3 regions of the Paenibacillus lacisediminis genome follow, and region 1 is predicted to be linked to each of the others. Evidence: riboswitches for the same ligand, from Rfam matches in the RefSeq annotation. Region 1 holds a riboswitch; each other region holds the start of a gene.

Region 1 (10,134 bases):
TAGTTGATAAACGGAAGTCAAAATGTTCATGACAACAAACACGTTCAAAATGCCAATGAGCCAATAGGGGAACATTTTGACGAACATGATTTTCCACGGGCTTCTCTTCCAGACGGCGAAGCGGCTCCAGGTCCGCTCTTCCTTTTCCCGGGCAACCGCCATCCCAACGGCCATGAACATCACTTGCTGCAGCGTCGTTCCCGCCATCCCGGTTACGAGGAAATCCACGTAATCATAGGTCGGGTTATAAAGCGTGCGCGAGGTGAACGGGATGATCGATAATGTCGCGCTCACCTGCTCATCCTTCATTCCTTGCTGCTGCAGCCTTTTCGTTGTCGTCCCGTAGCTGTACGTCGTGACCACTTCGTTGGCGCCCTTGACGACAGCGTTCGTGATCATCAGATTGGTGCCATCCACCGCAGCAATGATCGGTGTCGGCGTTCCCCGCTTCAGCTTGGCTTCCAGATCGGCCGGGATAATCACCCCGGCTCTGGCTTTGCCGTTATCGATCGCTTGCCGCAGTTCCTGGCTCGAATGGACTTCCCCAACGATTTTGATCGACTGATGAGCATCCAGCGCCTGGATGATTTCCTGGCTTAATTGACTCTGATCTTCATCGTAAATGAGCGTGGGCACATCCAAAACAGCCCGATGACTGTAAAGGGAGGCGAAAAAAAATGTATAAAAAATCGGCCCGATCAACAGGATGACGAAAACCACCCGGTCTCTGAAAATATTCCTCCATTCTTCCGCCAGCATGGAGCCTAACGTAATCCTTCCGTTCACTGGGCTTCACCCGCTTTGTCCGCTTGATCCGCAGTTCCTCCCTGGCCGGAGGTTTCGCCGTCCTTGCCGTACCATTCCACGGTCATCCCGGTCGCAGCGGTGTCCGGCAAATCGATAAATTGAACTTTAATGCCGAAGGAGCGAATGTCCAGATCCCCCGTATTTTGCGTCGCCTTTTGCGAAGCGAACGTCGCCGCCTGTGCTACCGTAACAACCTTAGCCTGTTGCATGCTGCCGTCGGATACGAGCTTCACGTTAACGATATCGCCTTTTTTCAGGCCGGCCATCTCGGTTTCGGGCAGATAAAATTTCGCCGTCTTAACGGCATCGGTTTGCTGAACCGTGAAAACAGGGAACCCGGAACCTACGATTTCGCCGAGCTCCGCCGACTGGGACACGATAACCCCGTCTACGGGGGCAACCAGCTTCGTGTAACCCAAATAAGTTTGGGCTTCCTGCAGCGCCGCGGAAGCTTGCTTCTTGCCGGACTCGGCCGTCCGCTGGGCCGCCTCGGCCTGCTCGATCATCGCCGCCGCCGCATCCACATCCTGCCGCTTAATCTCGATTTGCGCCTTGTTGGCCTCGGCCAGCGCCAAAGCTGCTTTCGCCTGCTCAAGCTGGGCTTCGGCGGCGTCGATCTCCTCCTGGCGGGCGCCTTCTTTCGCCAAGTTGTTTTGTTCAACCGCGGCGTTGTAAGACGCTTCCGCCTGCGTATAGGAGAGGTTCACTTTGTCCATATCGGCCTGGCTGACTATCCCTTCGGCAAACAAGCTTGAGGTCCGCTGCAAATTGTCCTTGGCGATATCGTAAGCTTTTTTGGCCGCTTCCATCTGGACTTTCACCTGCTTCAGCTCCTGCGGGCGCGCTCCCGCTTTGAGTCCATTAACCTTGGCCTGGGCCGCCTGAACCACCGCCTGCGCCTGCGCGATCTGTTTGTCGATCGTTTCCGCCGTCAGGAAAACCGCACTTTCACCCTCCGCTCTTTTCGATTTCGCCGCATTCACGGAAGCTGCCGCTTGCCCGATCTGGCCTTCGGCCGCGGCCACCGCCGCCTGGGCCTGGGATACCTTGGCTTTGACCTCATCGCTTTCGATCTGGGCCAGGATATCCCCCTTTTTGACCTCATCGCCTTCCTCCACCAGCAGCTCGACGATCCGCCCGCCGACTTTAAAGCTCGCGCTCGATTGATTGGCCTCGATAAACGCCGTCGGGCGGTTCGCTTTTTCCCTGCCGGAAGTGATCTGGTTCGAGTTCAGAATCCAGACCCCACCCGCAATGAGCAAAGCGATCGCAACATAAACTAACACCCTGGGTATAATCAGCACTTTTAGTTTTTCCATCTTCCTCTACCCCTCCAAATATCATCTCGCTTAAATTTGAACCGTTAATAGTTAATAGACCGGCCGATTTGCCGACAGGCCTCCCGCCAGCAAAATCCGCAAGGACTCCTTGATCTGCTCCTTGTCCAGCGGCTCGTGGTTTTTGCTCCAATCCAACGTTAACGCTATGTACAACTTCAGCATGACGAAAGAGACGACCTTCGGATCAAAAGCGCGAATTTCACCGCGCTGTCCGGCCAGCGTGATTTGCCGCTCCAGATAATCCAGAATGGCGTTTTCGATTTTTTCCAAGCCTTCCCGCGCCTGCTGGGTGCCGAAATTGCGCACCTCCTGAAACAGTTTGGCCAACAGCTCATGCTCGCGTCTGAACTCCAGCAAGGCATCCATGCTTTGATAGAGGTTCTCGAAAAACGGCTTGTTCACATCCACCTTTTGCGCTGTGAGCTGTTTCATATCCGCAATGATGGAAAGTAGAATTTCATCAAACAGCTCTTCCTTGTTGGTGAAAAAAGTATAAATGGTCCCCTTGGCTACATTGGCGATTTTAGCCACTTGCTCCATCGTCGTCGCCTTATAGCCAAACAGCGAAAAACATTTCACGGCGGCTTCAATCACCAATTCCCGCCGGTTGATTTGAGCCAATCCCCATCGCGCCTCCCTCCAAGAAATGACCAATTGACCGAAATATGAATATAGTCAATTAGTCGATTTTTACTTTACTCCTTCCAAAGACGGATGGCAAGGTATTTTTTGCAAAAAAATTTCGAAAATTTCTCGACCTGAGATGAAGTGCTTCAAACGACAGCTCCCGTAACGGACAGGAGAGACGTTATTCGCTTATTTCCCTGGTATTTCCCGCTCTAACGGACACAGATGACGTTATTTGGTTCAAAATGACATGTTTTACGCCGGTTTGAAGGAAATAACGTCTTCTCGGTCCGTTAGAATTTTTTCGCCTTCATTCTGGGCGGTTTAAGGTCGCTGGAGTCCGTTAGAAGCGCAGCCTCATCAACGAGGTGCGGCAGGCAACACCACAACTCGACAACACCGCAGTTTGGCAATATCACAGTACGACACATCACAGTGCGGCATATCACAGTACGACACATCACAGTACGGCATATCACAGTACGACACATCACAGTGCGGCACATCGCAGTACGACACATCACAGTACGACACATCACAGTGCGGCATATCACAGTACGACACATCACAGTACGACACATCACAGTACGACACATCACAGTACGACACATCACAGTGCGGCATATCACAGTACGACACATCACAGTACGACACATCACAGTACGACACATCACAGTGCGGCAATCGCAGTGCGGCCACGTCCCGTGCGGCAACGCCCCGATCACACATTGCGATGCGCCTCTGCAGCCTCAACACAAAAAAGTCCCGGCCCTCTTTTACGAGGACCAGGACTCTTACTTGCTTATTTTCTCCGGTTCCGCAGCTCCTTCATAATTTTGCGGCCGGTAGGCGTTTGGGCCAGGCCGCCCTGGGCCGTTTCCCGATGCCGGCTGGGCATCGCGGAGCCGACCTCCAGCATGACGTCGATGACCTCGTCGGACGGAATCGCGCTGCGCACGCCGGCAAGCGCCATATCGGCGGCCGCGAGCGCATTTACCGCCCCGAAGCCGTTGCGGACGATGCAGGGGATTTCCACCAGGCCGCCAACCGGATCGCAGATCAGGCCCAGCGTATTTTTCAGCGCCAAGCCGACGGCGTGCACCGCCTGCTCCGGCGTTCCCCCGCGCAGCTCAACCATCGCGCCCGCCGCCATGCCGATCGCGGAGCCGATTTCCGCCTGGCATCCGCCTTCCGCGCCGGAGATAAACGAATTGTTGGCGATCACGTACCCGATCGCCCCGGCGCAGAACAAACCGCGCACAAGCTGCTCATCCTCCCAGCCGAAGCGCTCCTGGGCGCTGACGAACACCCCCGGAATGATGCCGCAGGAACCGGCCGTTGGGGTGGCCACGATCCGCCCCATCGAAGCGTTAACCTCGGAAACCGCCAAAGCGTAAGCCATCGCCTGGCAGGCGATGTCCCCCACGGCGGGCTCCCCGTTGCCGCGGTATTCGTTTACCCTTTTGGCATCGCCGCCCGTCAGCCCGCTCGTTGAGGTGATTTGCTCCGTCAAACCTTTGCGCACGGCCTCTTTCATTATTTGATAATACTCGGCCATCGCTGCCATGATTTCCGCTTCGCTCTGGCCGCTTTCCGCCGCCTGATCCTGCAGCATGACTTGCGAAATCGTCAGGGACTCCTTGTCGCACAAAGCGACGAGCTCCCGCAAATTCCGAAAACGCATGTTTACCTACTCCTTCACTTTATGTTAAATCGATGTAAGCCACCCGGCTTACGTGCGGAAGCTTTTTAACCTCATCAATAAGAGTGCCCGGAATCGCGCCATCCGCTTCGACGACGGTCAGGGCTTCTTCGGTCCTTCCTTTCCGGTCGGTAATGATATAGCCGATGTTCACGTCCTCCCGGCTGAATAGCGCGGTGATGCCGGCCAACATGCCTTGGCGGTCGGCATGCTCAATCACAAGCGTCGGCAGTTCGCCCGAACACTTGACCTCAAACCCGTTGATGCCCTGAATCGCAATGTTCCCGCCGCCGATCGACGCCCCCGTCACCTCGGCCTTGCCGTTTCCGGCGGTGAGCGCGATTTTTACCGTATTGGGATGGGTCCCCGGCTGAACACCGGTTGTAAAATCAAGCTTCATCCCCATTTCTTCCGCGTTTTGCAGCGAGTTCCGGATGCGCTCGTCATCCGTGCGGTAATCCAAAATTCCGCCGACGATGGCCAGGTCCGTGCCGTGCCCCTGATACGTTTCCGCAAACGAGCCGTAGAAACAAATCCGCGCTTCGTAAGGCGCCTCTCCCAACAGTTGCCGCGCAAAACGCCCAATCCGCACCGCCCCCGCGGTATGGGAGCTGGACGGCCCGATCATCGCCGGACCAATAATCGAAAATACATTTTTAAACCGCATGGTCATCTTCCCCGTTCCCCAAATCTTTGTTTTCACCATTTTGCAAAAATCTTACTTTCAGTTTTCCCTAACATGACAGTCCTCAACGTTAAAAAGGACAGAAAAAAGGCCTGCTGCCTTCTCTCTGTCCCCGTTACCTGAGAGTTTAATGTGTCCGTGAGCCGGAAACACGTACCCCTTGGGTGGCTTTCGCTCTCTCCAGAGTCGCGTCAGGCCATGGTCCTTGTACCTGAGAGATTCAAAGCCGCCCCGCATGGCCGGCTATTTGCTCCTTCGGTGCCGCCTTTCCCAAGCGGACTCTCCCATGACCCTCATTCGCTCCTTATCATTTTGTAATTAATGTAAAACGAAAAACACTATATGTCAATATATCTAACATACATTTTCAACTAAACGCCAAATAATATAGTAAAATATTCCTATTTTTCTATGAAAATATGTATATTCTCGCAAAATCCTACTTGTACATTTTCATTTTCAAAGATATACTATTTCCAAAACAAACCATTATTTACCTATTTTTATTTTTTATTGAAAATAACCTACTTTTCCTATCGATTTTATAATTCGACCAACCTCAACATCATCGGTAGTTCAACGAAAGCCTGAATTTATCGCCGATACCTCACCGTTTTCCGCTTCACGTTTTGGTTATGTCCTATTCGGCCTGTGTTATAAACCGGGCCCAAACGCCAAATTTCTACTGCCCGCTACCCGAAGTGACTCTCTTTCCCAACTCAGAGATTTGTTCATGTTAATTTTTCTCCCATAAAAGGAGGTGATGCTTGGAATTACGTAGATATCATTCGTTTTTTTTCGCAAAGTCGCTCAGGTCGTGTCCGGTTTTAACTGACAGCCAGCAATTCTCCGGGCTGCCACAAGAGGATTTCTCGAAAGAACCATTAACCTAGTAAAGGGAGTGAAGAAGTTGATCCGATTCAAAAGATTCCGTAAAAATTTCTCACTCGGTATGTCGATCCTCCTTGTGCTTACTTTTGTTCCTGTGACCTATGCCGAAACCAACGGCGCTGCGGCCAAAACCAGTCTAAAATCCAGCGCGCCGCACATCGCCGAAGCCAAGATCGATGGCAAACTGACGACGCAGTTCAAGCAGGACGATTACGTGACTTATCTCGTTAAATTAAAAGAACAAACCGATACAGCCTCGGTTTCCAAGCTGGCCCTGCAAAAAGCCGCAACCGAAAAAGCGACGCCTTCGGCCGCTAAAATGTCGGCCCGGACTTCCGTCATCAGCGCCCTGCGTGAAACGGCTTCACGCACCCAGGTCAGCCTGGATAACTATTTGAGTCAGGAGCAAAAGTCCGGAGAGGTTAAGGATTATAAAAGCTACTTTATCGTAAACGCCATGGCGGTGACAAGCACAAAAGAGGTGCTTGACCAAGTCGCCCTGTTTCCTGAAGTAGAAAAGATTCTCCCCAACGAAGAACGGTTTCTGGATAAGGTGGAAATCGACAAGCAGGAGGCGGCGGCCGGTCAAGGGACACCCATCAAGGATGCCGTGGCCGATAACGCCGGGGCGGCAGCTGTCAAGCCGAGCAGCGTCGAATGGAACATCGCCCAGGTCAACGCCCCCGAGGTCTGGGCCCAAGGCATTGACGGAAGCGGGATCGTCGTCGCCAACCTCGACTCCGGCGTAGAATACACCCATCCGGCTTTGCGCGCTAAATGGCGCGGGTTCGATGCTTCCGGGAACATCGTCGATCCCGAGCTGAACTGGTACGACCCGCACAGCCACGCATCGCTGCCGGTGGATAGCGACGGGCACGGCACCCACACGATGGGCACAATGGTCGGATCGGAGCCCGACGGCTCGAACCAGATCGGCGTAGCGCCCGGGGCAAAATGGATCGCGGTGCGCATTTTTAACCCGTCGACCACCGACGCCATCATCCTGGACGGCGGGCAATGGCTGCTCGCTCCGGTGGACGCGGAAGGCAACCTCCATCCCGAGCTCGCTCCCGATGTTGTCAACAACTCGTGGGGCGGGGGGCCAGAGCGGGACGATTGGTTCCGCCCGATTGTACAAGCCTGGCGGGACGCGCAGATTTTCCCCGAATTTTCCGCCGGAAATACGACTCTCACCAATCCGGGCGGTCCCGGTTCCGTCGCCAATCCGGCCAACTATCCGGAGGCATTCGCCACAGGGGCGACGGACATCAACCGCAACCTGGCCGGTTTCTCCTTACTTGGCCCTTCGCCTTACGGCGAGATCAAGCCGGAGGTTTCCGCACCGGGCGTCAACATCCGCTCCTCCGTACCCGGCGGCGATTATGAAGGCGGCTGGAACGGCACCTCGATGGCCGGTCCGCATACGACCGCGATCGCCGCGCTGCTGCTGCAGGCCAACCATTCGCTGACGGTGGACGATCTCGAACAAATCCTGACCGACACGGCGACACCGCGCACGGACAGCCAGTTCCCGAGCACGCCGAACAATGGGTACGGCCATGGCATCGTTAACGCGCTGGATGCTGTCGGTTCCGTGCTCGAAGGGGTCGGATCGGTGTCCGGCCGGGTCGTAACCGCCGGTGACGATTTCGAAGAGCCGGTGCTGGAGCATACTCCGCCATCATTAATATATGAAGGTTTCGACGTAACGTTAACCGCCCATGTGACCGACAATATCGCTGTGACCTCGGTTGAATTTTACGCCCGGGAGGCAGGAACCAGCCATTATTTATACCTGCCGGCGACGCGTGTGTCGGGCACGAGCCAGGACGGCGTCTATGAAGCCACCGTCCCGTCCTTCCTGGTCGGAACCGCGGGGCTCGAATATTACATCAGGGTCAGCGATTACGGGGGCAACGGCTTTGACAGCGACCCGTATTCCGTGACCGTGTCGGCCGGAATTCAGCCCGGATACGAGCAGGATTTTGAGACCGATGCGATCGGATATGCGACCGGCGGAACCGGAAACACGTGGGCCTGGGGAACGCCGGTTAGCGGCCCGGGCAGCGCCCATTCCGGGGAAAAAGTGTACGCGACGAACCTGACCGGCACTTACGCCGCCAACGCCAACTCCTACCTGCTGGCGCCTCCGATCGACTTGACCGGAAGTCCGGAAGGGGCGCTGCTTTCTTTTAAACATTGGTACGATCTTGAAAGTAACCGGGATTACGGCACAGTGTATATCGCCTCCGAAGACAGCGATTACGCTTTCGCGCCGGTAGCCGAATTTACGGGAACGAGCGGCGGTTGGAAAACGCAATATATCGACCTTCGCCCTTATGCCGGCCAGCAGGTTTACCTGCAATTCAATCTAACGTCCGACGGTTCGGTGCAAAAAGCCGGCTGGTACCTTGACGACCTGTCGCTGCAAGCTCCGGACGACACTGCTCCGGCGGCTCCCGGCGGGCTCAGCGGTTCCGTCAATTTCGTCGGCAGCGCGGAGCTTTCCTGGTCTGCCCCGGCCGATGAAGACGTGAAAGAATATACGGTGTATCGCTCCGTGACTTCGGGAACGGGCTACGAAGCGATCGCCACGACGGCGGAAACGGCTTATACGGACGCTTCCACCGTGACCGGAGCCACGTATTACTATACCGTCACCGCGGCCGATTACAGCGGCAACGAAAGCAAAAAATCCAACGAAATTGCGTTGACGATCCAACGTCCGGTCAGTCTGTTCAGCGACGATTTTGACGGCGGCGATGACGGCGGCTGGACCCATAGCGGCACGCAGGACAAATGGGAACGCGGCACACCGTCCGCGCCCGGTCCAAGCAGCGCCGTATCTCCCCCGAACGTGTGGGGCACGGATCTTGACGGAACCTACGCGAATGGAGCGGACTACTCGCTCGTGTCCCCCGCCATCGATCTGAGCGGAGTGGACAACGCCACGCTGGCCTTCGATCACTGGTTTGAAATCGAAAGCAACTATGATTATGGGTACGTGGAAGCCAGCTCCGACGGCGGCGCGACCTGGATCCAGCTGGGCAAATTTTCGCACAGCACGAATGGCAATCAGTGGAGCCCGGTATACTACAGCCTGGACGAATATGCCGGCGGAGCGGTAAAAATCCGCTTCCGGCTGAAGACGGATAACAGCGTCACGAAGGCGGGCTGGTATATCGACAACGTCCAGGTGCTCAGTGTGAATGCGCCGGAGACGGAGATTGCCCAAGACGTGGTTGCCGAGATCAACGCGCAAAAATCCAAAGCGGACAAACCCGGCTCCGCCTACAAGCTGATTCGCACCACCAAAAGCGAATATAACGAAGCAGCCGGCAAAACGGAGGGCAGCGGCGAAGCCGGCGTCAGCAGCCTGCCGGCCAGCGCAACCGTGACGGTCGTGGAAACGGGACGTTCCGTAAAAACGGACCCCGCGTCCGGAAAATACAGCCTGACCCATGTGGCCGGCGATTATACGTTAAAAGCGGAAGCCTACGGTTATTACCCGCAAACGTTGCCGGTCAAGATTGAAGATCAGAAGAGCGCGAAAGCCAACTTTAATTTGCAGGCGATCCCTAAAGGGCAAATTGCCGGTACGATTACCGACGAACGCAGCGGCGAGCCGATCGCTGACGCTACCGTAATCGTGCTTGAGGACGCGGCGATCGCCCCGCAGCGTACCGGAGAGGACGGCGGCTTCTCGCTGGAGGTGCTGGAAGGAACGTACACGCTGGCGGTGACGGCGAGCGACTATTACAGCGGCACGATCACCGTCACCGTGCCGCCGGACGGCAGCGCCGACGGATCGCTCGCGCTGAAGCCGTTCATCGGCCTGCCGGGCGAAATCGGCTATGACGACGGCACGGCGGAAAACGCCTGGTCCTTTAACTCCACAGGCAACGCCTGGGCGGTGAGGATGACGCCGGAATCCGGTGCGGCACAAGTGACTGGCGCCTCTATCCGGTTCTGGAACGAACAATGGCCTGTACCGGGCGGAACGGCGTTCCAGTACGCCGTATTCGACGCCTCCGGGCCGGACGGCTCGCCGGGCCGCCAGTTGGCGGGACCGTTTGACGGCA
Region 2 (10,134 bases), on a different contig from region 1:
GACTGATCCATAAAGGCGTCGCCGGCGCGGACCAGATCGCCATGCTGAACCGCTCGAGCCAGGAACGGCTTGCCTATTTATCGCAGACTTACCGCGTGTCAACTGCAAACGAGGAAGCCGCTAAAAACCGGCATCTTCAAGAAGCTTCGATCATCGTCCTGGCGATGAAGCCGAAGGATGCCGGCGAAGCGCTTAGCGAACTCGGCCCGATGCTGCGCGAAGGGCAAATGATCGTCTCCCTGATCGCCGGCCTGTCGATCGCGACGATCCAGGCGCTGCTTGGCAGCAACATCCCGATCGCCCGGACGATGCCGAACACGTCCTGCTCCATCGGCCACGGCGCAACCGGAATCTCCTTCTCCGCCGAAATATCGAAGGAGCAAAAAGCGCAGGTGTTGTCTATGTTTCAAGCGGTCGGTATGGTTAGCGTGATTCCGGAGGAACGGATGGAAATTCTGACCGGTGTTTCCGGCAGCGGGCCCGCATATATTTATTACATGATGGAAGCGATGATCGAAGCGGGTATGGAAGGCGGTCTTTCCCCCGATCAGGCGCGTGAGCTGACGGTGCAAACGGTGCTTGGCGCCGCCCTGATGATGAAGGAAACCGGCGAAAATCCGGCCAAGCTCCGGGCCGACATCACCTCGCCAAACGGCTCGACCCAAGCGGCGCTGGAGGTGCTCGAAGCGGCCGGCTTCCGGCCAAACGTGAAAGCCGCGGTGCACCGGGCCGCCGAGCGGTCTTTGGAAATGGGCGAGGCGGTTCGAAAGTCGCTTCTGTAAGCCATTATTTTGGGTGAAGCACGAAGGAGGACGGCCAACATGAATTTTTCGGACATTCCGTTGGAAGAAAAACAAGCTGCGCTCAGCGAACTGCGCGGCGTCAAGGAACGGCTTGCCGCCCGCGGCTGGCTTCCGGGCTTGAGCGGCAGCTTGTCCGTTCGGGTCGGCGGCTTCGCGCCGGGCAATTATCACTTCGCGGTGACGTCGGGCATGAAGGGCCAAACGAAGCTTCCGGCCGAGGAGTTTCTGTTTGTGGACGCCGCTGGTACGCCAAGTGAAGCCACAAAACTGACGCCCGGCGAAGATGTGCCGATTCACGCGAAAATCTACCGGATGACCGGCTGCGGCGCGATTCTCCACGTGCACACCGTGTTTAACAATGTGCTCAGCGAATATTTCGGCGACGAAGGATTCGTCCAAATACAGGGCAACGAGCTGATCAAAGCGCTGGGCATCTGGGAGGAGGACGCCGCTGTCCGCATCCCGGTCGTGCCGAATTACGCCGACATCGCCGAGATAGCGGGGCGGATTCCCGCCGCGCTCGACACCCGCGTTCCCGGCTTATTGCTGCGGGGCCATGGCATCTACGCATGGGGCTCCACCGCATTCGATGCCGTATCCCGCCTGGAGGCCTTCGAATTTATGTTCGAGGCGATTTACCGCTCCCTCCTGCTTCCGCCCAAACGTAAATGACCGGACCAAGCAACCTCGCGGCCAGCAAAGCAAAAATACGCAATGCGATAAGCAAGCCGCATCCTCATCGCTGACGCGAGGTTATTTTTGCCTGTCACAGGCCCTCTATCTTTCGAGAAACTCCGCATAAGCTTTAGCATCCATCAATTTGGAAAAAGCGGCGGCGGGGTCTTCATGGAGTTGAATCCGCACCATCCAGCCCCCGTCGTAAGGTTCTTCATTCACCAGCTCGGGCGCCGTTTCCAGCTCGTTGTTAATCTCCAGCACCGTTCCGCTGACCGGCGTAAACAAATCCGCCACCGTTTTGACCGATTCGATCGTGCCGATCCCGTCCTGTGCTTCCACTTCCGTTCCAAGGTCCGGCAGCTCCACAAACACGATATCGCCCAAGCGATGCTGGGCTACGTCGGAAATGCCGATTTTTGCCGTTCCATCCCCCAAATCCAGCACCCATTCATGTTCGTCGCTATACCATAGATTTTCCCTAATATTAGCAGACAAGCTCATTCCTCCTCTTTCCGGATATTTCTCGTTCAGATTATTCCAACCCAGTCAAGATGTCAATATTACTAACATAATTTATAGATTTGCAAAAATGAAAGCGTTGCAGTATACAAAACCAAAATAAAATTTATATTTTTATGATAAGTTTATTGACATATTTCGCGGTTTTGAGTATTAATGTAGATGTAATCAGCGGTTGAAGGCAGAGGGAGAGATTACAATTCCAGCAAATTGTAACGCCGAAGGAGCAAGCCGCACGGAAGCGGTGAATCTCTCAGGCAAAAGGACTTCTGCCGGACGCGTCTCTGGAGAGAATTCGTCTTTTAGGGTTTAAAGGCGGATCACCCAAGGGGAAACCTGCTTCTTCTTTAAAATGCCGGGGAGCAAGATGCCTGGTGTTTTGCAGCAGGGTAACTCTCAGGTACAAAGGACAGAGCCGGAAATATCCGATTCGTTGCCAGTCGGAATTTCTTGGCCTGTCTTTTTATTTTTTTCATGATATGCGCAGGTAAAAATACGGCCCACTACGGCCAAACGAGGTGATGAGATGTCCGAACCCCTACTGCAACGAACGCCGTTATACTCTTGTTACGGCCGATATGAAGGCGTGCGCTGCATCGATTTCGGCGGCTGGGAGCTGCCGGTGCAGTTCAGCGGCATTCAAAAGGAGCACGAGGCCGTGCGCGAGCGGGCCGGCTTGTTTGACGTATCGCATATGGGCGAGTTTTACGCCGAGGGTCCCGGAGCGGAAAGTTTTTTGCAGCGGATGACGACGAACGACGTGAGCCTGCTGGGGCCGGGAAAAGCTCAATACACCCTGCTCTGTTATCCGGACGGCGGTGTCGTCGACGATCTGCTGGTGTATAAACGGGACGAAGGCAAATACATGCTTGTCGTCAACGCCGCAAACATCGACAAGGATTGGGAATGGCTGCGGCGGCATCTGCCCGCCGAAGGCGTCAGCCTGCGCAACGTTTCCGCAGCCACGGCGCTGCTGGCGGTCCAGGGGCCGCTGGCCGCCTCCATCCTCTCCCCGCTGTGCGAAGGACATGATCCCGGCGCTTTGCGCCCCTTCACGTTTTATCCTGAGGCCCGGGTCAGCGGCATTAAAACGCTGCTCTCGCGCACCGGCTATACCGGCGAGGACGGGTATGAGCTTTATGCGGCTGCGGAAGACGCTCCGGCCCTTTGGGACGCGCTGATGCGAGCCGGCGAGGCCCACGGGCTCGTGCCGGCGGGGCTCGGCGCCCGGGATACGCTGCGTTTTGAAGCCGGCCTCCCCCTCTACGGGCAGGAGCTGTCGCAGCGTATTTCGCCGCTGGAAGCCGGCCTCGGCCGGTTCGTGAAATGGGACTCTGGCTCGTTTATCGGGCGCGAGGCGCTGCTCCAGCAGCGTGAAGAAGGCGTTCCGCAGCGGCTCGCCGGTCTGGAGATGATCGACCGGGGCATCCCGCGCACGCATTATCCGGTTTTTGCGCCTGGCATCGAGGGCCCAATCGGCGAAGTAACCACAGGCACGCAAGCGCCGACGCTCAAAAAAAGCCTCGGACTGGTACTGATCGCCAGCGCCCACGCGGCGGCCGGCACCATACTCGAGGTGGAAATCCGCGGCAAACGGCTGAAAGCCCAAGTCGTCCCCCTGCCATTTTATCGCCGAAACGCACTCGCCAAGCCGTGAAAGGAGAACGAGAAAACCTATGCTAAAACACCGTTATTTGCCGCTGACCGAACAAGACCGGAACGAAATGCTGGAAGCGATCGGCGTCCCTTCGCTCGAAGCGTTGTTTCAGGATATTCCCGGGGAGATCCGTTTTAAAGGCGAGCTGCCGGTTTCCCCACGGCTCGACGAATACACTTTAACCCGGCACATGTTCGCACTTGCCGCGCGCAATGCCGACACCGACCGTTACGCCAGCTTCCTCGGCGCGGGCATTTACGATCTTCATATTCCTTCCGTCGTCCAACATGTCATTTCCCGTTCCGAATTTTACACGGCTTATACGCCGTACCAGCCGGAGATCAGCCAGGGCGAGCTGCAGGCGATCTTTGAGTTCCAGTCCTATATCTGCGAGCTGACCGGCCTCAAGGTGGCCAACGCCAGCATGTACGACGGGGCGACAGCCCTCGCTGAAGCCGGTTCGCTGGCTGCGGCCGCCACCCGGCGCAAACGGCTGATCGTGGCCCGGACCGTCCATCCCGAGGCCCGTGAGGTGCTGGCAACTTACGCACGCGGCCTGAATCTGGAGATCGCGGAGGTCGGCTGGGAGGCGGGCGTTACCGACCGCAAGGCCTTGGAGACGGCCATTACGGAAGACACCGCCGCCGTGCTGGTGCAAAACCCGAATTTCTTCGGTTCCCTTGAAGATATCCGTTCCATCGGCGAGCTAATTCATGCGCGCGGAGGACTCTTGATCGTCAGTTGCAACCCGCTGTCTCTGGGCCTGCTGGAAGCGCCGGGCAAGCTGGGCGCGGATATCGTCGTTGGCGACGCGCAGCCGCTCGGCATCGCACCTTCCTTCGGCGGCCCGACCTGCGGATTTTTCGCCGTAGCCGACAGCTACATGCGCCGAATGCCCGGGCGGATCGTAGGGCAGACGACCGACAGGAACGGCAAGCGCGGGTTCGTGCTGACCCTGCAAGCCCGGGAACAGCATATCCGCCGCGAAAAAGCGACCTCCAACATCTGCTCCAACCAGGCGCTGCTCGCTCTCGCCGCGTCCGTGTATATGTCGCTGATGGGCAAACAAGGCATGGCCGAGGTCGCGGAGCTGAACCTGCAAAAAGCACATTACGCCAAAACGCGCCTGGCTTCCATCCCGGGCGTAAGCCTTCCCTTCCCGGCCCCGGTTTTTAATGAATTCGTGATCCGGCTGCCGGAAGGCGCCGATCCGCAGCGGCTTCAACAAAAGCTGCTCGAGGCCGGATTTATCGGCGGCTACGATCTGGGGCGCAGCTATCCCGAACTCGCCGGACATGTGCTGATCGCCGTGACCGAAAAACGCAGCAAAGCGGAAATCGACCAATTCGTCAGTGTAATGGAGGAATCGATATGCACGAAATAAATGAAACCAAACCGGAGGAATTGCTTATTTTCGAACGCAGCCGGCCCGGAAGGATCGGTTATTCCCTGCCGGAATGTGACGTTCCCGCCTTGCCGAAGGAGGAGCTGGTGCCGCCGGAAATGCTGCGCCGTGATGGGCTTTCGTTCCCGGAAGTGTACGAGGTTGATGTCGTGCGCCATTATACCGCCTTGTCCCGCCGCAATTTCGGCGTCGATAACGGGTTTTACCCGCTCGGTTCCTGCACGATGAAATACAATCCGAAAATCAACGAAGATGTGGCCCGTTACCCCGGTTTCGCCAAAATTCATCCGTATCAGCCGGAGGACAGCCTGCAGGGTGCGCTGGAGCTGATGTACCGGCTGCAGCGGGACTTGGCCGGGATTACGGGTATGGACGAGGTCACCCTGCAGCCGGCCGCCGGAGCGCACGGGGAATGGACGGGCCTAATGATGATCCGCGCTTATCACGAAAGCCGCGGTGAGAAGCGGACGAAAGTGATCGTGCCGGACTCCTCGCACGGCACCAATCCGGCCAGCGCTGCGGTCGCCGGCCTTGAGACGGTGACCATCCCTTCGACTGAGCGCGGCATGGTCGATCTGGACGCGCTGCGGGCGGCCGTTGGCGAAGATACCGCCGCCCTCATGCTCACCAACCCGAACACGCTTGGCCTGTTTGAGCAGCAAATCGTGCAGATCGCCGAAATCGTCCATACGGCCGGCGGGCTGTTGTATTATGACGGCGCCAACTCAAACGCCATCATGGGGATTACTCGTCCTGGCGATATGGGCTTTGACGTCGTCCACCTCAACCTGCACAAAACGATGAGCACGCCGCATGGCGGCGGCGGCCCCGGCGCCGGTCCGGTCGGCGTCAAAAAGCGGCTCGCGCCGTTCCTGCCCGAGCCGACGGTCGTCCTGGATGAATCATCCGGTCGTTACGCCATTCGCGGCCGGCGTGCGGAGGGGGCTGGCGAGTTGACCGGAGCGAGCGGTTCGGCAGCCTCCATCGGCCGGGTCAAAGCGTTTTATGGTAATTTCGGCATTCTCGTTCGCGCTTATGCCTATATCCGCAGCCTGGGCCCGGAGGGACTCCGCCAGGTTTCGGAAAACGCCGTGCTGAACGCCAACTATATGATGAAACGCTTGGCTCCTTATTACGAGATGCCTTACGAGGATCAGCCGTGCAAACACGAATTCGTCATGTCCGGCAGCGGGCTGGCCCAATACGGCATCCGCACGCTTGACGTCGCCAAGCGGCTGCTGGACTTCGGCTACCACCCGCCGACCATCTATTTTCCGCTGAACGTCGAGGAATGCATCATGATCGAGCCAACGGAAACCGAAAGCAAGGAGACGCTGGACGGCTTTATCGATTGTATGATTGCCATCGCCAAGGAAGCGGAGACGAACCCGGACATCCTGCTAAACGCGCCGCATACCACACCGGTCACGCGCCTTGACGAAACCGGTGCCGCCCGAAAGCCGGTGCTGAACTGCTCCTGCGGGTAACATAAATCAATGTATACCACACCAAATGCAAAAGTGCAGTTCATTTTCGCCAAAACGCCCCGAAATAGCTGATCAAGTGCAAAAGTGCAGTTCATTTCCGGATAACATACTAATATTTTCCAGTTCAGACCGAATTAACTGTACTTTTGCATTTCAATCGCTCAAACATGGGAATTTACGACAGACGAAATGCACTTTTGCATTTCCTTGCAACAAGTCGAGACGGCCAGGAAACAAAGACACGAATAAAAACAAAACCGCCTTCCCGGGAAGGCGGTTAATGCAAAATAAACCAGCACGCCGTATTGCTATTGCCTGGCTGCTATAAACCACGGCGGACTCCAACGTTAACACCCGGCTGTGGCGCATTTAAGGCCCGGCTTAAAAAACGAATACGAAATAGATCACGATCGCCAGCAAAATCCGGTACACCGCAAACGGCACCAGTTTGACGCGGTTGATCAGCTTCAGGAAAAAGCGGATCGACAGCAGCGCAAACACAAATGCGCTTATAAACCCGACGATGAAAAAGGGCAGGACATCCAGCGTAAAATACTGCAGGTTTTTGACCAGCGAAAGGGCGCTCGCCCCGGCCATAATCGGCACCGCCATGATGAAGGTGAAGTCGGCGGCCGCCCGGTGGCTTAAGCCCAGCAGCACCCCGCCGGAAATCGTCGATCCCGAGCGGGAGAAGCCCGGCCAAATCGACAAGCATTGGAAAAGGCCGATCGCAAACGCCTGCTTGTAAGTAATTTGGTCGACGGTTTCTACCTTGGCCCGCTTTGGCGCAAAGCGGTCGGCCACAATCATGAGCACGGCCCCAACCACCAAACCAATCAATACCGTTGCCGTCGAGAAAAGATACTCATCGATATAATTTTCAAGCAAAACGCCCAAAACTCCGGCCGGAATCAATCCGACAATGACCTGGGCCAGCTTGAGGCGCGAACCGCTGCCATGTTTAAGCTGTCGAGGCTGATACGCCCCGTCCTCCGCCACCATCGTCTCATCGGACCACTCCGATGAGACCCCTTTTTTTCCAAAAAAACGCGACAATCCAAGCAGTTCCATAAACCGGTTCCAGAACACGACTACCACGGCCAAAATCGAGCCGAGCTGGACCACGACTTTAAACGTGTTGGCTACATATTTGGAGCCCAGCAGGTGTTCGGTCCGCAGCCACATATCGTCCACAATGATCATATGCCCTGTCGACGAGACGGGGGCAAATTCCGTAAGTCCTTCCACCATTCCCAGAATAATTGCTTTGATCAGATGCAAAAAATCAATCATTTCAGCTTCTCCTTTGCTAGTCAATCAATCCATCTGTCATTCTACCATTCGTTCATTCTATCATTCTGCCTATGATTTCGTCCATCAGTCCGCCGACTTCTCCGGCTGCTCGGGTGTCTGGCGGGTGGCGCCTCTTTTGCGCAGCCAAAGCACCAGCACGGCCGCCGCGGCGACGGCAATCACCCCGTAGGCGATATGGGAATAAACGTCCATAAACTCGACGATTTTTTCCCAGGAGCCTCCCACCGCCGCGCCGACCAATACGAGGGCCACGTTCCAAATCAACGTGCCGAGCGTCGTAAACAGCAGGAACAGTCCGAACTTCATTTTGGCCATTCCCGCCGGCACGGAAATCAGACTGCGGATCAGCGGGATCATGCGGCAGAACAACACCGTCCAGTAGCCGTAGCGTTCAAACCAGGCGTCCGCTCTGCGGATGTCCTCCTTTTTGAGGCGGAGAAAACGCCCGTAGCGGTCAATCCATCCTTCCAGCCGGTCTACGTTAATCAGCAAACCGATCCCGTACAGGATCACCGCCCCCAAGATCGAACCCAAGGTGGAGGCGATGATGACCCCGGCCGGAGTCAGGCTGGTGTAAGTGGTCATAAAACCGCCGAACGTCAAAATCACTTCCGACGGAATCGGGGGGAACACATTTTCCAAGGCGATGAGCAGAAAAATACCGAAATACCCGTACTGCTCCATAAAATCCGTAATCCAATTATTTTCCACGTCGTACCTCCAAACGTTTTATCGAATCGCTTTTTTCACGTTGCGCAAATAACGGGCCCGAATCATCAGAAAATAGGCGGCTTGCGCAAGCAAAAAGCTGGCCAAAACCACAACCGTCTGCCAGGCCACGGAGAAGCTGAACAAGCTCTGCATCGCCTTAAACGCGAATAAGCTGTGCTCGATCGCCAGCGCGATCGGAACGAAAAACAACAAGCCCACCTGCCGGGTGACGATGCCGGCCAGTTCTTTTTCCGTCAGCCCCAGCTTCGCCAACGCCCCGTACTGCCGCCGGTCATACTCCAGATCGCTGTACAGCCGGAAATAAAGGAAACTTCCCGCCGCGATGAAAAACACCGTTCCGACCAGCAGGGCAAACAGCAGCAGCGCCCGGTACGTCGTCCGCTGCACCTCGTATAATGTGCCGCTTACCGTCATGGCATAGGGCTTATCCATGTCGTAGCGCATTCGCCCGTGATCCGTCAGCTCCGCCGCTAAGCCGAGCGTCGTTTCCACTTTATCCACATAGAATCCGGTAAAACGGTCGACCCGCCGCTCCCCATCCTTTGCCGCCGCCTCCAGCCGCTCCAGCAGGTTATCGCTTACGACCAGGCCGGAAAAAGAGCCCTCCAGATCGTTCCCCGCCCGCTCGATCAAAGATTCCGGGATGGCTACATGCCGCGTCAGTCCGCTTTCCCGGACCTGGATGCCCGCCCCTCCGGCGAACACATAAACGGCCGGTTTTCGTTGCTCCAACAGCCGAAACTCCCGCTCCGAGCTCAGCAGCATCAACGCCTCCCCGTCCGCGGGCGCCTTCTCGTCAAAAGCGATCCCCGCCGCCACCACGGCCCGTTTATAGCCGGAAAACGAAATCAGCGGCATCCACGCTACGGGAAAATCGGAAGTCGAAGATACGACCTTGGCATAATAAATCGGCAAACTTTCCGTACGATACGGCACTCCTTTAGCGTCCAACTCGCCGCGAATTCGCCGCAGCTGGCTCTCCTCCACGCTGCTTCCCGCCTTGGCGACGTACCCGATATCGGCCGGATAATCCTGCGCAAACCCGTCCGCCAGCCGGTTAATCGAGGCAAAAGTCCCTACCGCGCAAAACGCCATCGTCGCGATGATCGTAACGAGAAAAAACATCCGCGCGTTTTCCTTCATCCGGTAGGCCAGGCTCGACACCGTGACCATATTCGTTTTTTTCCAATAAAAATGCAGCCGTTTTTGCGCCGCCCTGATCAAAAAGACGCTGAGCTGCGTATAGAAAAAATACGTTCCTACGATCGTCATCGCCGTGACCGGAAGCATGCGGACCAGCACGCTTGAGGCCGTCGCCGTCGCCGCCAGCGCATACGCGCCGCCAAGCAGCCCGGCCGCGAGCAGCGATAAGACGGCCGACGTCTGCGGCGGCCCCGCCGGCTTCATCCCGGCCTGAAACAGCTCAATCAGCCGGTGCGAGCCGAGCAGCAGCGTCGTGCAAAGCGAGATCAGCAGAAACAGCAGCAAAAACGCGGCGACCGTCAGCAACAGGCTGGGCCAGGGAACGTGAAACGGCAG
Region 3 (10,134 bases), on a different contig from region 1:
CCTGATTCATTTTAGTTGGTTGCAAGCCGAGTATAGATAAAACGGTCAAACAAAACAGCCAACAAAACAACAAATCCAGTTACAATATCCTGATAGAAAGCGGATATGCCAAGCAGATTCAGCGCATTGCCCATGACTCCTAATATAATGACGCCTATTAGCGTCCCCCACACCCCTCCTTGTCCTCCTGTGAAGCTTGTTCCTCCGAGCACAACAGCCGTGATGGCGGTCAACTCGAAGCCTGTTCCCAGGTTGGGTACTCCCGAAAGCAATCTTGATGCGTATAAAACGCCGGTCAGAGCGGCGGCTATACCGGATAAGGAATAGACGATCATCTTAATACGCGGAACATTGATACCCGCAAGAACGGCAGATTTCTCATTGCCGCCAATGGCATATACATATCTGCCAAGCTTCGTTTTCTTCAGTACAAGGTAGACGATAAAAAAGATTACAAGCATTATGAGAATCGGATACGGAATCTTGCCTAAATAACCTTGTCCGAGCTGCCCGAAAGTATCATTATCGATTGGGATGGGGCGGGCATTCGTGAACAGCAGCGTAGCCCCTTTGAAAATCGATAGAGCGGCGAGCGTTATAATAAAGGGGGCAATATTCGTTTTGGCGATGACTAACCCGTTGGCGAATCCTCCGATAGCTCCGAGAAGAACGGCCAGTCCGATAGCTATAAAGATGCTGTGTCCATCCGCCAGCATTGCCGCGCACAGACAACTGGTCAAAGCCACCAGTCCGCCTATAGACAGATCAATACCGCCGGAGATAATAATAATCGTCATTCCTGCTGCAAGAATGGCATTCAGTGAAACCTGCCTGCCAATGTTGAGAAAATTGCTTGTCGTAAAAAATTGCGGGCTTATGAATGCAAGCACCGTAATGAACAGCAATAACACGATGAGCATTCCATACTTTCTTGCAAACATCCAGAATTGAGCGTTATTTGTCATTTGCCGCTCCCCCTTCAATCAAATTCCCGCCGGTTGCATAATACATAATCTTTTCCTGGGTAGCCTCCTGATGGGAAAATTCGGCTACGATCTTCCCCTTGTCCATAACAAGCACGCGATGACTTAACCCCAATATTTCCGGCAATTCGGAGGAAATGAGAAGGACCGCCTTCTTCTCCCGTACAAAATGGTCGATCAGGTTGTAAATTTCTACTTTGGCGTTCACATCCACTCCGCGGGTCGGCTCGCACATTATAATGACCTTGGGATTTGTCAACATCACTTTGGCCAGTACGACCTTCTGTTGATTGCCTCCGCTCAGCAGGATCACCTCCTGCGAGCAATTCACGGATTTGATCTTCAGCTTCCCTCTGTATTGCTCGGCAATTCGATTTTCCTTGCGGCTATCAATCATTCCAAACTTGTTCAAGGCAGACTCCAAGTTGGAGAGCGTTGTATTGGAGGCAATTGACATCCCCAATACAAGCCCCTCATCCTTGCGATCCTCGCTGACAAGCCCCAGCCCCAAACGAATCGATCTTTGAGGCGAGGGATTCTTGTAGCTTTGCCCCTCGAGTCTGATCTCTCCTTTGATTCTTTTGGTAAGTCCGTATAAAGCCCGGGCAAGCTGGATTTGACCAGAACCCATTAACCCCGAGACCCCGACTACTTCCCCTTCCCGAATTTGCATGGAGACATCGGACAACATCTGACTATCCGACAGATTATCCACTTCAAGCAGGCAGTTTCCAATTTCCGAATTCAGTTCCGGATACAGATTTGTTATTTTCCTGCCCACCATATGTTCAATAATCTCGTCAACTTCCGCATCGCAAGGCAGTTCCTTTACGAGCGTCCCGTCTCGCAGCACGCAGATCCGCTCTGCAATAACTCTTAACTCTTCCAGCCGGTGCGAAATATAGATAATCCCTTTCCCTTCGCGCTTCAGCTGATGAATGATGCCGAACAATTGCTGTACCTCGGTCAAACTTAACGAAGCAGTCGGCTCATCCATAATGATGATGTCGGCGTTCTGAGATAAAGCTTTGGAGATTTCCACAACCTGCTGCTCGGCAATTGTCAGCTGTCTCACGAGCGACTTTGGATCAATAGCCACCTCTATTGACTCCAACAGCTTGCGTGTCTCGTGAATCATCTTCGCATCGTTAATGATCCCCGCTCTGCCAGGCTCCCTGCCGAGAAAAATATTCTCGTATACTGTTAAATCCGGGATAAGCTGAAGCTCCTGATGGATAATGCTGATTCCGAGCCTTTGAGCCGCCTTGGGATCTCCTATCTGCACCTCCTGACCCTTGATCTTGATCAAACCATGATCCCTCTTGTAGACCCCCGACAATATTTTCATCAGTGTGCTTTTGCCTGCGCCATTCTCACCTACAAGCGCAAGACATTCTCCACCCCTTAACGAAAAACTGACGTCTCCTAACGCAACATGTCCCATAAACGACTTCTGAATGTTTTGTGTCTCCAATAAAATGGGGCTTTGCGCAGTCAGGGTGTTCACAATTCAATAACCTCCCTCCGCAAATTCGAGAACTCCTCAACGCCTGATCCGGTTACTATCACACCGTCTTCAAAACGTAAGCCAATTCCCTTCTCCTTGCTTCCTAAAAAAACATCTACACAGAACGTCATATTCTTCTGGAGGATCCAGGTGGAATTCGATTCGATCCATGGCGGCTCTCCTTCCATTAGACCAGTAGCATGGCATGGTCCGTACAGCAGCCAATCGGAATACCCAGCTTTGGCAATGGCCGCCTCATATGCTTTGCTAACTTCTTTGGCAGGTATCCCTGCTTTGAGCGTGTTTAGAATGGCGGCTTGTCCGGAAATGCCCGCTTCTATTAAAGTTCTTGTATCATCTGCAGCCTTGCCAAAAACCAGCGGCCGCCCAATGCTGGAGGCATATCCGTTATATCTTGCCCCTACTTGAAGCTGAATAATTTGCCCCTTCTCCAGCGGCTTGTGACGCGAACGGCTTATCGCCTGATTCGTTCCGTCTCCGCATAAGCACCAGAACGGATAAGCCTCCGATTCCATCCCGGCTTCGGACATTGCAGCCAAAGCAATTCCCCTTGCTTGCAATTCAGTCATGCCTGGGCGCAATTGATCCAGCACCGCTTCAAGTCCGATTGTTGTAATCCGGTATGCCTCACGCATACAATTTAATTCATTCTCGCTTTTAATCGCTCTGACGGCTATCATGACTTGATCCGCCTTAACAGGAGACTCCCCGCCCATTTCTGTAACCGCTTTCGAAAATTCGTTAAATATGGTTTGCGGAATAATGGCCCATCCGGCAATTCCCACCTTCTTCGGCGCGTGATCCATCAATTCCGATATAACCGACTTAAACGTGTCCAGTTTACTTCCTGGATATTCCGGGTCTGAGGACTCCCTGAATACAAGCAGTCGGCGAATATCCGGAATCTTGGAACGATCTTTCGCATAAGTCAAGGTTTCCGGACCAATCAATAGAACAGGTGTGCCTTCAGCCGGAATCAAGACGCCCGCGGATTCAAAAGAAGGCCAATAATCGGACAGATACCGGACAAATTGGGGCTCCGCCTCGTTCCCGAAGGCGAGAAGCAAATCCAACCCTTGCTCTTTCATGCCTGTTTGAATTCGAATAACCCTGTCCTGGAATTCTTCAAGAGGTATAAACGGTTTCAATATTCTTCATCTCCTTTTAGTACTTTACTCATAATTTATTTTGTAAAAACGTTATTACAAATCATTAATATTAAACATTTGTAAAAACGTTATCACAAACGCAAATAGTTAGAAAACTTTGTAATTACTTTTTAATTTTCTTTACCGAGCTCCGCTCGATCAACGACGTTCCCAAAACAACTTTCTGACCTACCTGCTCGGAGTTTTTATTCTTCAGGCTTCTCAGCAATATTTCCGCCGCGGCTTTTCCCATTTCCAAATTGGGCCGATCAATCACGGTAACAGGCGGCATCATAAAGCTCGCCAGCTCATGATCGTCAAATCCAACTAATGAAATGTCCTCGGCAAGCTTAAGCTGCAAATCTCTGATCGCTTTAATCGAGCCTTTGCAAATCAAGTTGTTGGCTGAGAATATAGCGGTTGGCGGATTGTCGAGAGACAGCAGCTCCACCGTTGATTTATATCCATGCTCCTCCAGCCAATCGCCTTCTTTCACATAGGAAGCGCTCACAGGGAGTCCGTTATCGCGGAGCGCCCGTTCGAATCCCCAAAAGCGTTCCTTCTGATTGAGGTATAGAGGTTCTCCATAGATAATGGCTATTCTCTCATGACCGTAATCAATTAAATGCTGCGCCGCCTGATACGAGCCTCCGAAGTTATCGATCGTTACGCTGTGGTTAATATTGATTAAGTAGTTGCGATCAACAAAAACAATCGGCTTTTGGATCTGCGAATAAGCAAGATGGCTTTCTTGGCAAGGAATGATAATGAAACCATCCACATTTTTACTGATTAACTCATTGATGTAGGACTCTTCTGTATGGGGATCATCGTTAGTGGAGCACACAAACAGCAGGTACCCGTCTTTTCTTGCTTCGTTCTCCGCGCCTTGAATGACCGCCGTATAAAAGGGATTCATCGTATCCGGCACGAGCAATACAATTGTTTTCGTCTCTTTCTTCACCATGGATACCGCTGTCTTGTCGGGCACGAAATTCAATTCTTCGATTGCCTCCATAACTCTCCGGTGAGTTTCCGGCTTTACGCGATCAAGTCCATTGATAACCCGGGAAACGGTGGATACGGAGACTTTCGCTTTTTTCGCTACATCTTTAATCGTAAGCGGCTTGTACATATTCGTCCCTCTCGTTCCTGTCGAAACTCATTTGCCCGGTTGGGCAAATCATAAAATGCGCATTTGTAATAACGTTTTTACAACTAGAGTTTATCATTGGCATTTCTATTTGTAAACACTTTTTTAACTATTGGAGGAAAATTATAAAACCGTTTTCATATCAAATCCGGATTATTAAGAGTTTTTGAAACGCCTTTTTTGAACATTTGGACGTATATGAAAAACTGATATTATATTATCTGTTGTTTACCATCAACAGGACGACATCTATTGGCCAAAATATTTCGTACAGCGTAATGAATGATTTTATGAAGAATTATTCTTTCAGTTTGCTCAGTTGACTGGCGCTACCAGACTGAATGATGCACAGAGACAGCAATTAAGAGACTTTTTCTTATTCTTCTACCTTTATGCTCACCCGGTTAATGAGGAAACGCTCTACGTCTTTTCTATTTGTAATCCAACCGCGCTTACTGCATTTTGTTTTCGATCCGCTGCATGAACTCTTCGGCGGCACTGTAGCCAAACTGCTTGAGATACCAATTGTTGGCCGCCGCCTCGATCAGACCGGCCACATCCCGTCCCGGCTGGAGCTGGACTTCGATATGCGGAATCTTGACGCCAAGATATTCCGTGAACTGAGGCTCCAGTTCCAGCTCATTATTCAGAGAGTCTTCCCTCCATGGCGCTAATTCAATGTCGAGTACAATGCGCGTCTCGTCCTGAAAAGCCCTGCGCCCGTATTGGCGTACGACATTAATCAGGCCGATGCTGCGCAGCGCGAGGAATTCGCGTGTGGTTTCATTATGCGTTCCAAGCAAAGTGGCCGGGCCCAGTTTCTTCAACACCACAATATCGTCCGCAACGAACCGGTGGCCCCTTCTAATGAGCGTATGGGCGGTTTCGCTTTTGCCGATCCCGGATTTGCCGCGGAGCAGGACGCCTATGCCCGATACATTCACACATACCCCATGGATCGAGATCTCCGGCGCAAGCGCTTTGACCAGATAGCTGTCCAGCTTGGCGATAAACTCCGTTGTCGTCTCCTCGGTCCTTAGCAGCGGAATCCCCTCCTGATCGCAGAACAAGGTCAGATAGGGGATCTCCTGCTGCCCCGACGTCACAATAAAGCATGGCGGATGATATTTGACAATGTTGCCGATATGCAGCTTGCGTTCTTCTACGGTTAAGGTCAATAAATAGTTAACTTCCTTACGGCCAAGCACTTGCACCCGCTCCATCGGAAAAAAATCAAAATACCCCACAAACTCCAACCCAGGTCTATGCGCCCGTGGACGGGTAATCACACGGTCCATACGGCCGGCCCCGGCTAGCACTTCCATATGAAACGTTTCCGCAAGACTTTGCACCGTGATCGTCTTCATCTTGTTCTCCCCAATTATTAATGATTCTGGAATGACACTGTTTATGATTATTTACCCGCTTTTCTTCGATTCGAATAATGCAATGCAAACAGCAGAATAAACCATAAGGGTGTCAATAATAAGGCCATGCGTGTTTCTTTGGCAACCAGCATAATTATAAGAATTATAGCAAACAACGTCAGAACTGCATAATTAACAAAGGGGGTAAATGGTGCTTTAAATTTCGATTTTGCCTGCAACTCTGGCTGCGTCTTTTTATACTTGATGTGACAAACGAGAACCACACCCCAAACCCAAATAAAACAAATGGCGCTAATAGTGGTCACGACGCCAAACGCCTGCTCCGGAATAAGCTTGCTCAATAGAGCTCCCCCGGACAAGACGAGTGTGGAGATCAATAGCCCATTTCTGGGCACATGATTTTTATTCAGCTTGGCAAAATGGGACGAAGCCTGGTTATTCTTGCTTAAATTATATAAAATTCGGCTTGTTGAAAACATCCCGCTGTTGCAAGCGGAAGCGGCTGAAGTTAATACAACAAAGTTAATAATTCCCGCAGCAATCGGAATCCCGACCAAACTAAACGTTTTAACAAAAGGGCTTTCTGCCGGACTTAGTTCCGTCCAGGGGTTAATGCACAATAGGGCAATAATCGCGCCAACGTAGAAAAATAAAATTCTAAGCGGAATTTTATTAATCGCCGAGGGGATGTTTTTTTCCGGATTGGATGTTTCCGCGGCCGATACCCCCACCAACTCCACGCCAACAAAGGCAAACACAACCATTTGGAAGGAAAGCAAGAAACCCGGAACTCCGTTTGGAAATATGCCCCCATGTCCCCAAATGTTTTTGACCGTAACCATTCCTGCATCTGTCTTGAATCCTATGACCAGTAAGATCACCCCAATGGCAATTAATGCGAGAATCGTCACTACCTTAATTAAAGCAAACCAAAACTCCAATTCGCCAAAATTTTTTACAGTTAACAGATTGAGCCCCAATAAAATAATTAAGCAGATGATTTCAGGCACCCATTGCGGAATATCAAACCAATATTGAACATACACCCCAACCGCGATCACATCGGCCATAGCTGTCATGATCCAGCAAAACCAATAGGTCCATCCCGTTACAAAAGCGGCCCGCGGCCCAAGATAGTCTTCGGCAATATCCGTAAAAGATTGATAACCTGCTTTGGACAGCAGGAGTTCTCCTAGCGCCCTCATCACAAAAAATATGGCGATCCCCACGATGAAATAAGCAAAAATAATGGACGGACCTGCCAGTTGAATGGCTTTGCCCGATCCCAGAAACAATCCCGTACCAATGGTACCGCCAATAGCAATGAGTTGAACATGCCGATTTTCTAAATCCCTCTTTAATTCTTGTTGTGCCAAACCAAACTCCCCCTTAAACGTGAAAAGTTGAACAATGATTAACGCCAATAAAAAAAGAGACTGGATGCGCTCCAATCTCCTGGTCATAAGAATAATAAATAAGTTTTGTTATCAACTATTTTCGAATAACAAATAGATATTTAGTACTCTTCTGTCCTTTTGCCTGAGATTGTGAACCCTTCGGCGCCGCGGAATTCCCGCGGTCTCTCCAGAAGCTGCTCCTGCTATAGTACGATCCATAGCAATCATAGCTTGCTAACTATTTAATTTTTTCATTGTAACAACCCATTTAAATATTTTTCAATATTACTCGCAGTGATATATTTTGTCAACGAGATACTTCCCATCGGCGAATGCCCGTTAGGCATTACCTGCCTTAGACGGTTTGTTGCTGGGTGCAAACCACCCAATTAGGGCGATCGCCACCAAGACAGCGTAGAAGACAATCGTCCAGACCGTGCTATGGGGGAAATGAGGATCCAAAACCCCAATATCCTCATGGGCAAGGGTGATGACGGCGAGCTTTACTCCAACCCAGGCAACGATCGCATAAGCCGTCGTCTCAAGCGCCGGACGTTGGGCTAGCAGTTTTACAAACCAAGTAGCTGCAAATTTAATTAAGATCAGGCCTGCAATTCCGCCGAGCAATACAACGATAAATTGCCCCGCGTCCATCCCCCCGAAATCGCCAAGCGGCGAGTCAGGCAGCCCTAGCGCAAGCGCCACCGCAGCCAGGATGGAATCGATCGCAAAGGCAAGGTCTGCCAGCGCAATTTTTCCTACTGTAGGCCAAAAACTTTTCCCTGCCGCCTCTTGTTTCGTGTCCTTGTGCACATCCTCATTCTTCTTGCCGAATCGCGCTTGGATGATGTGCTTTAACCCCAAGTATAGGAGATAAGCCGCGCCAATCGCCTGCACCTGCCAGACGTTAGCAATAAAGGAAATCGCAAATAACGCGGCAAAACGAAAGACAAAGGCCATCATGATTCCATAGTTAATCGCTCGTTTCTTCTGTTCGTCCGGCAAATGTTTCGCGATGACCGCAAGAACGAGCGCATTGTCGGCCGACAACAATCCTTCCAAACCGATAAGAATGAGTAGTGCCCAGGCATACTCCAACCACATTTACTCCATCTCCCCTTTGCAAAGCAAGTTTTGTCAACCGACAATGCTGCACGTAGATAATATTGACTTGTACAGCAATGGGTATACGAGATGTTATACGAAATATCCCCCCGATACAGTTCATTTTTTTACGATGAGAATAACATCGTTACTTCCTCCTGCTTTTAACATTAATTTTCAATGCGAACTAACCGTTTCTCGCTTCGATCCCAGCGCCATCCCATATCCTTCGTTAATGACAAGCCACCATACCACTCATCCACTCCCTTTTCCTGTAACCAGTCCTTTTCACCCGATAGAACTTCCTGTCCGAAATTGGTTAATGCGACAGTACCGTCTTTCGCGGAAGGAAGCCCGCCAATAAAATAATCCGGCCCCTCGGCCTCCAGAAGTGGCTTCGGCAGCTCCGCCATCGTTTTTAGCCGGTACCGAAACTCCACGTCCCCCATTCCCAATTCGTGCAGCCTTTCTCCCACTTCCTTAAACAATTCAGCAGGTTTTTGCACTCCGTTATTTACAAGCTCTAACGTGGTTTGCTCAACGATTCCCAACCCATTGTCCGACGACGGAAGCCGGTTCAAATGCATTGTAAATGCCGAATGCACGAAAGGAAGAATCGATGTCTCCAACCGCAAAATTCCAATATGCTTCTCGATGTCCCGGGAAGCGTACGCCTCCCAAATTTCGGCGCCCAGTTTAAGCTCCTCCTCACCAATTCGCCTCCACGTGCCTGACAAGGTTTCCAATTGCTCCGTAGTAAGCTGCCCCATTCCCCGAAACAAATCAATCCCGGGATAGTCCCCGATGCACAGCAGATTTAGTTTTGTATTGCCTAACGGCTGCTTTGAGAACCAATGTAATAGAAAGGCCAGCATCGTCTGATCGAATAAATCATGCTCGAACCACATCACGACCTCATCGTATTTGCGGAAATTTTGGAGGCAGGATTCCTGGGATTCGCAACTTGCAATGAATTCCGATGCAGGGATGCCCAGAGTTTTTTCCAAATAAGCTGCCCTAAAAAACCTCTCGTTTTTTCCGTCCATGTTCGTAAATGCCGGGCCAACAGGATACACTTCTCTCCAAACCAAAATATCTCCCTGAACGTTTCCGTTCCTTAGCTTATTGCCTACATGATCACCGTTCACAATATGAAGCATTTTTTCCCCTCCCCAAAAACAAAACATGAAAGGAGCTGCCAAGCAGCTCCTTAGTTATTGAATCATATATTCCCCGGATCCTGCTTGGGTAATTCAGTTCGCGGTATTGCGGCTAAATCGGTTCACGGCGCTAAACAGGGCTTTTACGGAGGAGGTCATAATATCAACGTCAATGCCGCAACCCCAATATACGCTGCCGTCGGCAGCCGTGATGCCGATATAAGAGACCGCTTGTGATTTAGAGCCTGTTTCCAGAGCGTGCTCGGTATAGAT

Evidence for each region. Region 1 has a riboswitch for glycine ahead of sdaAB (L-serine ammonia-lyase, iron-sulfur-dependent subunit beta). Riboswitches for the same ligand answer to the same signal wherever they lie in the genome.
Region 2: it holds a riboswitch for glycine, as region 1 does, so the genes downstream of both, gcvT (glycine cleavage system aminomethyltransferase GcvT) here and sdaAB (L-serine ammonia-lyase, iron-sulfur-dependent subunit beta) in region 1, are expected to answer to the same signal.
Region 3: it holds a riboswitch for glycine, as region 1 does, so the genes downstream of both, ACLD72_RS28390 (amino acid permease) here and sdaAB (L-serine ammonia-lyase, iron-sulfur-dependent subunit beta) in region 1, are expected to answer to the same signal.

Annotation. Positions count from the first base shown of each region.
Region 1 covers NZ_JBKIAX020000004.1:486,869-497,002, forward strand. The annotation lists gene ACLD72_RS10965 (ABC transporter permease) at 1-786, opposite strand, end outside; gene ACLD72_RS10970 (HlyD family secretion protein) at 783-2,126, opposite strand; gene ACLD72_RS10975 (TetR/AcrR family transcriptional regulator) at 2,178-2,768, opposite strand; gene sdaAA (L-serine ammonia-lyase, iron-sulfur-dependent, subunit alpha) at 3,577-4,458, opposite strand; gene sdaAB (L-serine ammonia-lyase, iron-sulfur-dependent subunit beta) at 4,478-5,143, opposite strand; glycine riboswitch at 5,351-5,458, opposite strand; gene ACLD72_RS10990 (S8 family serine peptidase) at 6,072-10,134, shown strand, end outside.
Region 2 covers NZ_JBKIAX020000021.1:52,506-62,639, forward strand. The annotation lists gene proC (pyrroline-5-carboxylate reductase) at 1-782, shown strand, start outside; gene mtnB (methylthioribulose 1-phosphate dehydratase) at 822-1,475, shown strand; gene gcvH (glycine cleavage system protein GcvH) at 1,581-1,976, opposite strand; glycine riboswitch at 2,176-2,279, shown strand; glycine riboswitch at 2,280-2,422, shown strand; gene gcvT (glycine cleavage system aminomethyltransferase GcvT) at 2,527-3,657, shown strand; gene gcvPA (aminomethyl-transferring glycine dehydrogenase subunit GcvPA) at 3,677-5,041, shown strand; gene gcvPB (aminomethyl-transferring glycine dehydrogenase subunit GcvPB) at 5,029-6,549, shown strand; gene ACLD72_RS28000 (undecaprenyl-diphosphate phosphatase) at 6,931-7,842, opposite strand; gene ACLD72_RS28005 (DedA family protein) at 7,927-8,547, opposite strand; gene ACLD72_RS28010 (FtsX-like permease family protein) at 8,593-10,134, opposite strand, start outside.
Region 3 covers NZ_JBKIAX020000022.1:33,270-43,403, reverse strand. The annotation lists gene ACLD72_RS28415 (ABC transporter permease) at 12-965, opposite strand; gene ACLD72_RS28410 (sugar ABC transporter ATP-binding protein) at 955-2,490, opposite strand; gene ACLD72_RS28405 (M24 family metallopeptidase) at 2,487-3,659, opposite strand; gene ACLD72_RS28400 (LacI family DNA-binding transcriptional regulator) at 3,784-4,794, opposite strand; gene hprK (HPr(Ser) kinase/phosphatase) at 5,265-6,179, opposite strand; gene ACLD72_RS28390 (amino acid permease) at 6,227-7,576, opposite strand; glycine riboswitch at 7,718-7,798, opposite strand; gene ACLD72_RS28385 (TerC family protein) at 7,937-8,701, opposite strand; gene ACLD72_RS28380 (DUF1835 domain-containing protein) at 8,872-9,861, opposite strand; gene leuA (2-isopropylmalate synthase) at 9,955-10,134, opposite strand, start outside.